Regions from separate parts of the Shigella sp. FC1967 genome, predicted to be linked through region 3. Evidence: predicted binding sites of a transcription regulator. Region 3 holds the regulator's gene; each other region holds the start of a gene.
What was found. Region 3 encodes CRP, which controls carbon source genes, mostly activating them, when cyclic AMP is high. Its sites were predicted from a motif close to ATGTGANNNNNNTCACAT; they were not measured.
Positions count from the first base shown of each region.

Region 1: udp (uridine phosphorylase) is a predicted target of CRP. The motif match lies at 1,296-1,313, and genes of this name have one in related genera.
Region 2: BHE89_RS23010 (NupC/NupG family nucleoside CNT transporter) is a predicted target of CRP. The motif match lies at 1,713-1,730, and genes of this name have one in related genera.
Region 4: BHE89_RS07665 (CidA/LrgA family protein) is a predicted target of CRP. The motif match lies at 1,297-1,314, and genes of this name have one in related genera.

Region 1 is NZ_MIIZ01000565.1:14,329-17,523, reverse strand. It holds partial or broken gene BHE89_RS26925 (hypothetical protein) at 1-595, shown strand, start outside; gene BHE89_RS05215 (YidB family protein) at 703-1,095, opposite strand; gene udp (uridine phosphorylase) at 1,439-2,197, shown strand; gene BHE89_RS05205 (tyrosine-protein phosphatase) at 2,345-3,127, shown strand.
Region 2 is NZ_MIIZ01001464.1:4,867-8,061, reverse strand. It holds gene BHE89_RS23020 (MarR family winged helix-turn-helix transcriptional regulator) at 1-84, shown strand, start outside; gene BHE89_RS23015 (DUF3820 family protein) at 87-302, opposite strand; gene BHE89_RS23010 (NupC/NupG family nucleoside CNT transporter) at 468-1,652, opposite strand; gene ligA (NAD-dependent DNA ligase LigA) at 1,881-3,195, opposite strand, start outside.
Region 3 is NZ_MIIZ01001054.1:24,662-27,856, forward strand. It holds gene BHE89_RS18220 (aminodeoxychorismate synthase component II) at 1-9, shown strand, start outside; partial or broken gene argD (bifunctional acetylornithine/succinyldiaminopimelate transaminase) at 127-1,342, shown strand; gene crp (cAMP-activated global transcriptional regulator CRP) at 1,436-2,068, opposite strand; partial or broken gene BHE89_RS18235 (OsmC family protein) at 2,382-2,790, shown strand; gene BHE89_RS18240 (phosphoribulokinase) at 2,881-3,195, opposite strand, start outside.
Region 4 is NZ_MIIZ01000621.1:7,541-10,735, forward strand. It holds gene metG (methionine--tRNA ligase) at 1-1,231, shown strand, start outside; gene BHE89_RS07665 (CidA/LrgA family protein) at 1,366-1,839, shown strand; gene BHE89_RS07670 (CidB/LrgB family autolysis modulator) at 1,842-2,537, shown strand; gene cdd (cytidine deaminase) at 2,738-3,195, shown strand, end outside.

The DNA of each region.
Region 1 (3,195 bases), on a different contig from region 3:
GGCTCTTGTCGTTCAAAACTCTTTATTTTAACTAATTGTAGTGTTGACTTACGGTATGAGGGTAACGAGGTTTCACGTAATTTTACTTTTCTTGATTTTGGCAATAAAGATATATTGGTTGAACCCGTCGCGGATGGAAACGATCTGACTAAAATGACCGTTGATGTGGCAATTGATAATATTTGGTTACGCCTGATTAGTGCATTTCGTTTTTACTGCATTATTTGCTTTTTGTGTGTTCTTTTTTATTTATCGTCAAATGATCAGCAATAAAGTTAAAAAAGCATTGCTTTCGGTAGGAACCAAGCCTTTAAAATTAACGGCAATTCCCGCTAAAGTTGTTGTCAGTAATAAACAATTTATTGCTACCTATAAAACGAATGTTGCCGGAAAAGAGACTTCAATTACTTATTCAGGTAATAAGAAAACGCCACCAATTACATTAGAAATGGAAGGTAAAACTTATGTTTTGGCGGTGTATGAGCCCCAACAAAGTATTCCTTATGTATTAGATGTTCCTTTAGCGCGAATTCAAGCAACAGAAGAAGAAAAACAACGTTTTCATGAGGCATTGATTGAGGAAGGTATTCTCTAATTACGCTTTAATGCGGTGATTAGGTCATTGATTATAGCGATAAAGATGGCTATTGCGCTTGATTGAATAAGATACAATAGAGCCCTAGCCATCGATCAATCTATTGATTAGCCACCAAAGATTTTTGCTTTAAGCATATCCATACCGGCACTCATTAAATCTAACTCTTTGGGAATAACACCTTCAGGGGTGAGTTTATCAACCAATTTTGGCAAATAATGTGCTGCCATATCAGAGGCTTCGGCGGTATTCATATTTATCTTTGCAGCCAATTCATTAATCACTGGGGATGAAAAAACCTGTACGATCTGCTCTGCATTAATGGGTAAATTACTGCCTGTGCCAATCCAAGATTGGATCAAATCGCTTAATCCCGCACTGTTAAACTGTTTAACCAAGCCTTCAATTCCCCCTTGGGTTTCTACCCATTCGAGTACTGTTTTGAATTGATTAATTTTCTCACCACCCAACAGGCTTGCGATTTGGTTAAATAAGCTCATGCTTGCTCCGATAACTATTAACGTAGTATTACGTTATACTGAGATGTTAATTTTAAAGGCGAGTAGTGTACGTGAAGTCATTATTTTCATCTATACTCAAGTGATATTTATCCGACTAAGTAAGAAGAGAAAGAAGGATTTTATTACTCCAGTCACGATACCGAGAATGTTGCCACAGTGTAGCTATTCGATATTCCTGTTTGTGATAACTGTCACATTTTTATGAAATTGTTACTTTTTTTGGTGCCTTGTGAGTGATTATGATCACTAAAAAGGTCTGGAAAACTGATACAGTAACTTTTAATTTAATGATCATTGGTTTTGTCCCATTGAGGAGTCCGATATGTCTGATGTATTTCACTTAGGTTTAACCAAAAATGACCTACAGGGTGCCACTTTAGCAATTGTTCCAGGTGATCCTAAGCGTGTTGAAAAAATTGCAAAATTAATGGATAACCCAGTTCATCTGGCTTCTTTACGTGAATACACGTCATGGCGTGGTGAAATTGATGGCAAAGCTGTCATTGTTTGCTCAACAGGTATTGGTGGCCCATCTACCTCTATCGCGGTTGAAGAATTAGCACAGTTAGGTATTCGCACTTTCTTGCGTATTGGTACAACGGGTGCAATTCAAGAGCATATCAATGTAGGTGATATTCTTGTGACGACTGCTGCGGTTCGTTTAGATGGCGCAAGTTTACATTTCGCACCAATGGAATTCCCTGCGGTTTCTGATTTTGAATGTATGAACGCACTGTACAAAGCCGCTAAAGACAATGGCTCAACTGTACACGTAGGGGTTACTGCATCTTCCGATACATTCTACCCAGGGCAAGAACGTTACGACACCTATACTGGTCGCGTTGTTCGCCGTTTCAAAGGCTCGATGAAAGAGTGGCAAGAAATGGGCGTAATGAACTATGAAATGGAGTCAGCCACATTATTGACAATGTGTGCAAGCCAAGGTTTACGTGCGGGTATGGTTGCAGGTGTTATCGTAAACCGTACTCAGCAAGAGATCCCAGATGCAGAATTACTGAAGAAAACTGAAAATAATGCGTTAGGTATCGTTATTGAAGCCGCGCGTATTTTAATGAAATAAGTTTTTTTTAATCAAATATAAAAGCCTTTAATACCTTGGTATTAAGGGCTTTTTTGTATGGTAATTCATCAAGTCAATGTGTTAACAGTCGCTGATTTCTGTTAAGGTCTTTGAAGTCTTAACAATACAACAATGAGAAGAGGCATTATGACTGATATCTTACAAGCACATCCTTCTGTGTTGCCTTTAGTCGGCGGAATTAACTTTCGTGATTTAGGCGGTAAAAAATTGAGTAACGGTGGTATTATTAAACCTGGAATGCTCTTTCGCTCTGGTTCACTTGATCGATTAACCAATACAGACCAATCTCTGCTCATTGATAAAAATCTTTTTCAAATCATTGATTATCGTGATACTGGCGAAATCGTTGATAAACCAGACCGTGTCTGGGACGGTGCGCAATATTATCATGCCCCTGCAAACCCACTATCTAAAGAAGTTTCTGCAAACCTTGAAAAACTGACACCTGAAATACTTGAGCAATTTGATGCAAAAGCCTTTATGTTTCAGTTATATAGATTATTACCTATTAATAATCCTGCCTATAAACAATTAGCTATGTTATTAAAGCAACCAGATAAAGGGGGGATTGTGCAACACTGTGCGGTAGGTAAAGACAGAACAGGTGTTGGTTCTGCTTTAGTGCTATTTGCGCTTGGTGCATCTTTAGATATGGTGATGGAAGATTATCTGCTTACCAATGAAACATTAGCCCCTTATCGCGCTTATCTTTTAGAAGAACATGCCAAAACAATGAGTGATACCATTGTTGATAAATTTGCCTATGTTTATTCAGTACAAGAAGAGTTTCTGCAAACAGCATTGGCGAGTATTAATCAGCATTACGGTAATGTGGATACGTGGCTAGAAAAAGATATCGGTTTAGATGCTTCTAGCCGAGATGCCTTACAAAATTATTTTCTTGAATAATAAAGTGATTTATATTCGGTTAATCAAAGTCTTTTATTTTACTTAGGTTAACCGAATTTAAGGTCTCT
Region 2 (3,195 bases), on a different contig from region 3:
GGAGAACAAACATTATTTATTGAATTAAGTCAGAAAATTGTTAATGCATTAACACCTGAAAAATCAGGTATGGATAATCATTAACGTCACCGCTTTAATGGCTTTAATAGCCCTTCTAAACCTTCAATTTTAATGGCTAAGGTCATCTCCATGAGCTGACCAAGCTTACCTTCAGGAAACTCACCTTTCTTTGCAAACCACAATAAGTACTCTTCAGGCAAATCAACCAACATACGTCCTTTATACTTACCAAATGGCATTTGTGTGTTTGCTATATCGATAAGGTGCTGTTTTTCTAACATGTTATCTACCGTGCTATCATTGTAGGGATAGAATCGATTATAAGGTAATTTAAAGATAAAAAAAGCAGTACCCAAAGGTACTGTTGATTTTCTATTACTTGATTAACGTGTAACTCAGTTTACATTGTTATTTTATTCACATGCTATCTGTTTTATCTTCAGAGATTAAACAAACAGACCTGCAATAGCGGCTGATAAGAAGCTAACTAATGTAGAACCAAACAGTAATTTCAGACCGAAACGAGAAACAACGTTACCTTGAACTTCGTTTAGGCCTTTAATTGCACCTGCAACAATCCCAATTGAAGAGAAGTTAGCAAATGAAACTAAGAATACAGATAAGATACCAACAGAACGCGGTGAAATTTCAGCGGCGATATCTTGTAAGCTACCCATCGCAACGAATTCGTTAGACACTAATTTAGTTGCCATAACACTACCAACACGTAATGCATCTTGCTCTGGTACACCAATAACCCATGCTAATGGATAGAAAACATAACCTAAGCAATCTTGGAAACTAATACCAAAAATCATGCTGAAAATCGCATTCACAGCAGCAATTAATGCAATAAAACCAATCAGCATTGCTGCAACAATTAATGCAACCTTGAAACCTGCTAAGATGTATTCACCTAACATTTCAAAAAAGCTTTGACCTTCATGTAGGTTACCCATTTGGATCTCTTCTTCATTTTCAACAGAGTATGGGTTAATCACAGAAAGAACAATAAAGGTACTGAACATATTCAGTACTAAAGCAGCAACAACATATTTTGGATCTAACATTGTCATGTATGCACCAACAATCGACATGGATACTGTCGACATTGCTGTTGCAGCCATCGTGTACATACGACGCTGAGACATTTTGCCTAATACATCTTTATAGGCAATAAAGTTCTCTGATTGACCAAGAACCAATGAGCTTACTGCGTTGAATGATTCCAATTTCCCCATACCGTTCACTTTAGAAAGCACAGTACCGATAATGCGGATCACGAAAGGTAATACTTTGATATGTTGAAGAATACCAATTAATGCAGAAATAAAGATAATTGGACATAAAACATTCAAGAAGAAGAATGCTAAACCACCTTTCATCATGCCACCAAATACGAATTCAGTACCTTGTGCGGCATAACCTAATAAGTGATCAAATAATCCAGCGAAGCCACGAACAAAGCCTTCACCAACATCAGAGTTGAGGAAGAACCATGCTAATGCGATTTCAATAACTAATAACTGCACGATATAACGCAGACGGATCCCTTTGCGGTTGTTACTCGCAACGAATGCTAATGCGCCAATAACGGCGAGTGCTAAAACGAAGTGAATGATAGAGGACATGCATGCTCCAAAAATAAAAATAAATCTTGTAGAGCATTTTATGTAACGCGTAACATTAAGATGTGACTATTGTCACAATCTCATGAAACTGCATACACACTATTTATTAAATAAGATAGATTGATCACACTTTGAAAGTGACTTAAGAAACATTAAATGTAAATTTAACTTAAGTAAAAATGCCACTGAGAAGGTTTTCCCAGTAGCATTTATTAAATATTAGAATGATTATTTCGATTGATCAAGTAATCGTATCATTTCATCTTCATCAATAACGGTTATCCCTAACTCGTTAGCTTTCACTAACTTAGAGCCTGCCGCTTCACCCGCAATGACCATGTCAGTTTTTTTAGAAACACTTCCGCTCACTTTTGCGCCTAATGCCACTAATCTGTCTTTTGCTTCATCGCGTGTTAGCTGTGAAAGTGACCCCGTTAACACAACGGTTTTACCTGCAAAAGGATTATCACCCGCTTCATGCGCCACAATAACAGGTGCTTGCCATGTAATACCCGCATCATTGATCAATTGATCAATGACCATTCTATTGTGTTCTTCTTGGAAGAAATTAACGACATGTTTAGCCACAACATCGCCCACATCAGGGACGGACTTTAGCGCTTCAACATCTGCATGTCGTAATGCATCAAGGGTTGAGAAATATGTTGTCAATCCACTTGCCGTTGCTTCACCGACTTCCCGAATACCCAATGCATAAATAAAACGTGCAAATGTCGTTGATTTAGCCTTATCTAAAGCAGCAATCAATTTTTTAGCTGATTTTTCACCCATTCGTTCTAAACCCGATAGGATTTTTTCATCCAAACGGAAGAGATCAGCAGGTGTTTTGACATATTCTTTCTCAACCAGTTGGTCGATAATTTTATCTCCCATTCCATCCACATCCATAGCTCGACGTGAAACAAAATGTTTAAGTGCTTCTTTACGTTGCGCTCCACAAATTAAGCCACCAGTACAACGTGCAACCGCTTCACCTTCAATACGCTCGACATCAGAATCACAAATAGGACAATGTGTTGGAAAGACAATTTCTCGAGCATTATCAGGGCGTTTTTCTTCAATCACACTGACAACTTGAGGAATAACATCACCTGCTCGACGAATAACTACCGTATCACCAATGCGTATCCCTAAGCGTTCAATTTCATCAGCATTGTGTAACGTTGCATTACTCACAATAACACCTGCAACTTGAACCGGTTCTAAACGTGCAACAGGTGTAATAGCTCCCGTACGCCCTACTTGGAATTCGACATCTTTGATAATCGTCATTTGTTCTTGAGCTTGGAATTTATAAGCAATAGCCCAACGCGGTGCTCTTGATACAAAACCCAGATCTTCTTGTAGTGCAATATCATCAACCTTGATAACAACACCATCAATATCAAAACCTAAATTAGGGCGGATTTCTTCTATATGGTGATAAAATTCAAGTACTGCTTTGCTACCTGTACAAAGTTTTACGGCATCGCTAACAGGTAATCCCCATTTCTTAAATTGTTGTAGGCGCTCATAATGGCTT
Region 3 (3,195 bases):
AAATATTAAATGGATAGCATTTAAATAGCGAAATAACGCTTTTTTATACAAAACCACATTTGATTTTTTATTCATATTTAGTGATTATATTTTCATATTGAATGTGAATAACGATCAGGTGGGATCATGACAAAGCAAAGCATCAACAGGGCAACTTACGATCAGGTAATGTTGCCAATTTATTCACCCGCAGAATTTATTCCTGTCAAAGGGATGGGGAGCCGTGTTTGGGATCAGCAGGGAAAATCATATATTGATTTTGCTGGTGGTATTGCTGTTTTAGCATTGGGTCATGCTCATCCTGCTCTTAATCAAGCCTTAAAAGAACAAAGTGAACAACTTTGGCATGTTAGTAATATTTTTACTAATGAACCTGCATTACGTTTAGCACAAAAATTAATCGATAATACATTTGCAGAACGTGTCTTTTTTGCCAATTCAGGCGCAGAAGCGAACGAGGCAGCATTTAAATTGGCTCGCCATTATGCCATTACTCGCCATAGTCCTTATAAAACGAAAATTATTGCTTTTCACCATGCATTCCATGGCAGAACGCTGTTTACAGTCTCTGTGGGTGGGCAACCTAAATATGCAGATGGTTTTGGTCCTAAGCCAGCAGATATCGTGCATGTTCCTTTTAATGACTTGGATGCGGTTAAAGCGGTAATAGACGATCACACTTGCGCTGTCATTTTAGAGCCAATTCAAGGTGAGGGGGGGGGTAACGGCAGCAACACCTGAGTTTATGGAAGGGCTACGTGAGTTGTGCGATAAGCATCAAGCCCTGCTTGTTCTTGATGAAGTACAAACAGGTATGGGGCGTACAGGCAAGCTTTTCGCCTATATGAACTATGATGTGACACCCGATATTATTACAACTGCAAAAGCGCTAGGAAGTGGTTTTCCACTAAGCGCGATGTTAACGACACATGAGATAGCTTCTGCTATGGGCGTAGGGACTCATGGTACAACTTATGGGGGAAATCCATTAGCTTGTGCTGTGGGCAATGCTGCATTTGATTTGATTAATACACCTGAGGTACTTGCGGGGGTAGAAAAGCGCTATCAATGGATTGTAGATGAACTGATGGACATTAATCAAACGTACAATGTCTTTTCGCAAATCCGTGGGCAAGGTTTATTGATTGGTGCGCAATTGGCACCACAATATAAAGGTAAAGCCAAAGAGTTACTGGCTCTTGCTACCAAACATGGTTTAATGATGTTAAACGCAGGAGCCGATGTGATGCGTTTTACGCCATCGTTAATTATTACCCAAGAAGAGCTACAAGAAGGAATGGTGGCATTAAAAGCGGCTATTGCGGAATTTGTAAGAGGGTAGTATTGACTAAAAACCCCATCAACGAGGATGGGGTTTATACAACAAGTATACCAATAGCACTTTTATGGCTATTATTTATTCGAGTGGGGATACTTAGCGAGTCCCGTAAACGACGATAGTTTTACCGTGTGCGGAGATCAAGTTTTGATCTTCCAACATTTTCAGAATACGGCCTACTGTTTCGCGTGAACAACCAACGATTTGACCAATCTCCTGACGTGTAATTTTAATTTGCATGCCATCAGGATGTGTCATTGCGTCAGGCTGTTTTGCTAAGTTTAATAAAGTTTGTGCAATACGACCTGTTACATCAAGGAAAGCAAGGTTGCCTACTTTTTCTGATGTCGTTTGTAATCTATTCGCCATTTGAGCAGACAGGCGCATCAGAATATCAGGGTTAACCTGAATTAATTGGCGGAATTTTTTATAGGAAATTTCTGCTACTTCACAGGCTGTTTTTGCTCTAACCCATGCACTACGTTCTTGATCTTCTTCAAATAATCCAAGTTCACCGATGAAATCCCCCTGATTTAGGTAGGAGAGGATCATTTCTTTTCCTTCTTCATCTTTAATAAGAACAGCCACGGAACCTTTAACAATATAATAAAGTGTTTCCGCTTTCTCACCTTGGTGGATCAGCGTGCTCTTGGATGGATATTTGTGAATATGGCAGTGTGACAAAAACCATTCAAGAGTCGGGTCTGTTTGCGGCTTGCCGAGAACCATTCGCGTTATCCTCTGTACGTTAAATGCAGCCTTTCAAAACGGATAGGTTCCTTTTTGAGACAGCATGCTTAAAAATCCTAGCTTTACCTATTAACTTCCTGAGAAGACGGTAAGTTAATATGGAGTAGATTATAATAAATGAGAAAATAATGCATTGATCTTAACCACTATCATCAAGCAGATATTGTTTTTAACACAATTAGTGCATTAAGTCTCGTTTTACGCAGTCAGCATAATAAACCTATTTGCTAATTGCTAGTTGAATTATGAGAATGTACTCTTTTAGTCTATGTCATCTTTTAGGGGAAAATAAATGGAAGCACGAGTTAAGTGGGTTGAAGATTTATCTTTTGTCGGCGAATCTTCATCTGGCCATCAAATTATGATGGATGGAAATTCGGGTGATAAAGCTCCAAGTCCAATGGAAATGGTATTAATGGCTGCAGGTGGATGTAGTGCTATTGATGTTGTCAGTATTTTACGTAAGGGTCGTCATCAAGTGACTGATTGTGAAGTAAAATTAACATCAGAGCGACGTGAAGAAGCCCCTCGTTTTATTTACTGATATCAATTTGCATTTTATTGTTTCAGGTAAAGAATTAACGGATAAAATTGTAGAACGAGCAGTTCAATTATCCGCAGAAAAATATTGTTCTGTTTCTTTAATGCTAGGAAAAGCAGCTAATATTACACATTCATTTGAAATAAAGAATGCTGACTAATTTTGATATTTTAAAATAAAGTTTAAATTTAAAAAATAATATCCCTTAATAAATGGGATATTATTTTTAGAGAGATAAATTCTATTTTGGTTAACTTATCTTTTCACCATTTAATAATTTTTTGACTAATGGTGCCATAATTAATTCCATCGCTAATCCTAATTTCCCGCCCGGTACAACAATAGTGTTTATTGTTGACATAAATGAGCCATGCAACATTGCAAGTAAATAGGGAAAATCTATATCGGTTAAGCCTCGAAAACGAATAACGATAAAGCTTTCATCAAGAGTCGGGATTGCTTTGGCTGAAAAAGGATTTGAAGTGTCGACCGTTGGAACTCGTTGGAAGTTAATGTGTGTGCGTGAGAATTGAGGAATAATGTAACTAATATAATCATCCATTGA
Region 4 (3,195 bases), on a different contig from region 3:
AAACTTATGTGAAAAACGTGGTGATTTAAGTTTTGATGAGTTCTGGAATAAAGACAGTAAAACTGAGCTTTATCACTTTATTGGTAAAGATATCGTCTATTTCCACAGCTTATTTTGGCCTGCAATGTTAGAAGGTAGCGAATATCGCAAACCAACAAATCTGTTTGTTCACGGTTATGTCACTGTAAATGGCGCAAAAATGTCAAAATCTCGTGGCACCTTTATTACTGCGCGCGCTTATCTTGATCATTTTGATGCTGATTGTCTACGTTATTATTATGCAGCAAAACTTTCATCACGCATTGACGATATTGACTTAAACTTAGAAGACTTCGTCCAACGTGTTAACAGTGACATTGTAAATAAAGTCGTTAACCTTGCCTCACGTACAGCGGGTTTTATTAGCAAGCGTTTCAATGGAAAACTAGCAGATACTTTAGATGATGCTAAGCTTTATCAACACTTTGTTGATATGAAAGAAACTATCGCACAATCATTTGAAAATCGTGAATTTGGTAAAGCTATTCGTGAAATTATGGCATTAGCTGATGAAGCTAACCGCTATATTGACGAAAAAGCGCCGTGGGTAGTGGCAAAACAAGAAGGACAAGACGCTCAGTTACAAGCCATTTGCACCATGGGAATTAATCTATTCCGCGTGCTGATGACCTATCTGAAACCTGTATTACCTTCACTGACAGCGCGTTCAGAAACCTTTTTACAAACCCAACTAACATGGGATGCTCTTGAACAACCGCTATTAGGTCATGAGATCACTAAATTCAAAGCGTTGTTTAATCGCATTGAAATGGATAAAGCCAACGCGATGGTTGAAGCATCAAAAAGCACCATTGCACCGGTAAAAGAAATCACGGGTCCATTAGCAGATTCACCGATTCAAGAAACCATTAAGTTTGACGATTTTGCTAAAATTGATATGCGTATCGCTGAAATTAAACAAGCTGATTTTGTTGAAGGCTCAGACAAACTGCTGAAATTAATTTTGGATTTAGGTGGCGAAACTCGCCAAGTATTCTCAGGTATTCGTAGTGCATACCCAGATCCTAAAGTGTTAGAAGGTCGCTTAACGGTGATGGTGGCAAACTTAGCACCCCGTAAAATGCGTTTTGGTATTTCAGAAGGCATGGTAATGGCCGCTGGCCCTGGTGATAAAGATATCTTCTTACTCAGCCCAGATTCTGGTGCAAAACCGGGTCAACAAGTGAAATAACAACCAAGATTCATTTACCAAGCAAATGAATGGCGGGGTTCTATTAGAGCCCCGCTCTTTTTTTATTGTGATCCATAGCACACTTTCAAAATCGGTGTATGATAATTCTGTTAGTTGATTTGGGACACTTAATTATGAAATCTAAACGGGCACGATTGCAGATTACACTTTGGCATTATCTACGATCTTTTTTAGTACTTTATCTTTGTCTCTTTGCGGGTAATCTTATTTCAGCCCTTCTACCCTTCGCGGTTCCAGGCAGTATTGTTGGCTTACTGATCCTTTTTGGTCTACTTGCTTTCCAGCTTATCCCTTTACGTTGGGTTAAACCCGGCGCCAATATCCTCTTAAAAAATATGTCATTACTCTTTATCCCTATCGGTGTTGGTGTAATGAACTATTATGATTTATTAAGTCAGCAACTTTTTCCTATCGTTTTAGCCTGCGTCGTGAGTACCTTTGGTGTTATGGCACTCGTTGCATATTGCTCACACTACGTTCATCGTGAGCGCATTATCGTAGGTTCAAAACCAGACCAAGTTGAAGATATTGTTGAAACAAAAGAGAAAGACGACGATAAAGCGTTAAGTGAGAAGAAAAAATGTTAGCCATATTGATGAATATTTGGTGGTCACTACCTTTAAGTATTTTTATTTTTTACTTAGCCCGAAAGCTTGCAACCCGATTTAAATTGCCTATTTTAAATCCGCTTTTAATTGCTATTGTGGTGATTATTCCTATTTTATTAATAACTAAAATACCTTATGAGAATTATTTTGCAGGTAGTCGTATTTTAAATGACTTACTACAACCTGCTGTTGTTGCTTTAGCTATACCGCTTTATCAGCAATTACACCAAATTCGCGCACAGTGGAAATCATTAATTAGTATTTGCTTTATAGGTAGTATTGCGGCGATGGTCAGTGGAACAGCTATTGCATTCTGGGCTGGTGCAACACCTGAAATTGCCGCATCAATCTTACCCAAATCAGTGACAACACCGATTGCAATGGCCGTCGCAGATTCTATTGGTGGTATTCCTGCCATCAGTGCAGCATGTGTTATTGCCGTGGGTATTTTAGGGGCTATTTTTGGTCATTCGTTATTTAAGATATTACGAATTCCTACTCATGCTTCTCGTGGTTTAGCTATGGGTACGGTTTCTCACGCAGTAGGAACCGCAAGAGCGGCAGAAGTCGATTATATTGAAGGTGCGTATAGTTCATTGGCATTAATGACATGCGGGATTATTACTTCCCTTACCGCACCATTTATCTTTCCTATTATTTTGCACCTTTATAGTTAATCTATTTCTTACTCTCTCATTCTTAAATCCCCGATTTTATTAAATTTATTTCGGGGATTTTACTATAAATTTGAGATACATCTCCCAATTAATGAATTTGTTGCAATTGTTTCATTGAAAATATGATTTTCATCACATATAAGAATGAGTAAAAATGCCTAGAATCTTATAATACAGAAAGATTAATGGGAGACTCATGTATGCATACGCGTTTTCAGGCAGTTTGGTCAGATTTATCCCCTCAGTTACAACAAGCACTTGTTCCTTATCTTGAGCAGGATGAATTTCCAGCAATGTTCACGGCAGAACAAGTCAATGCCATAAAAACACAGTTACAATGTAATGATGATGCCTTAGCCCTCGCACTTTTACCCGTCGCGGCTGCTTGTGCAGTGACACCGATATCTCATTTTAATGTTGGTGCTATTGCTCGTGGTGAAAGTGGTAATCTCTACTTTGGTGCCAACATGGAATTTTCAGGTGCCCCACTACAACAAACTGTTCACGCTGAACAAAGCGCTGTAACTCATGCGTGGTTACAAGGTGAATCTCGCTTGATCTCCGTTACCGTTAACTATACACCTTGTGGTCATTGTCGCCAGTTTATGAACGAATTGAACAGCGGCACCCACATTCAAATTCAGTTACCGGGTAGAAA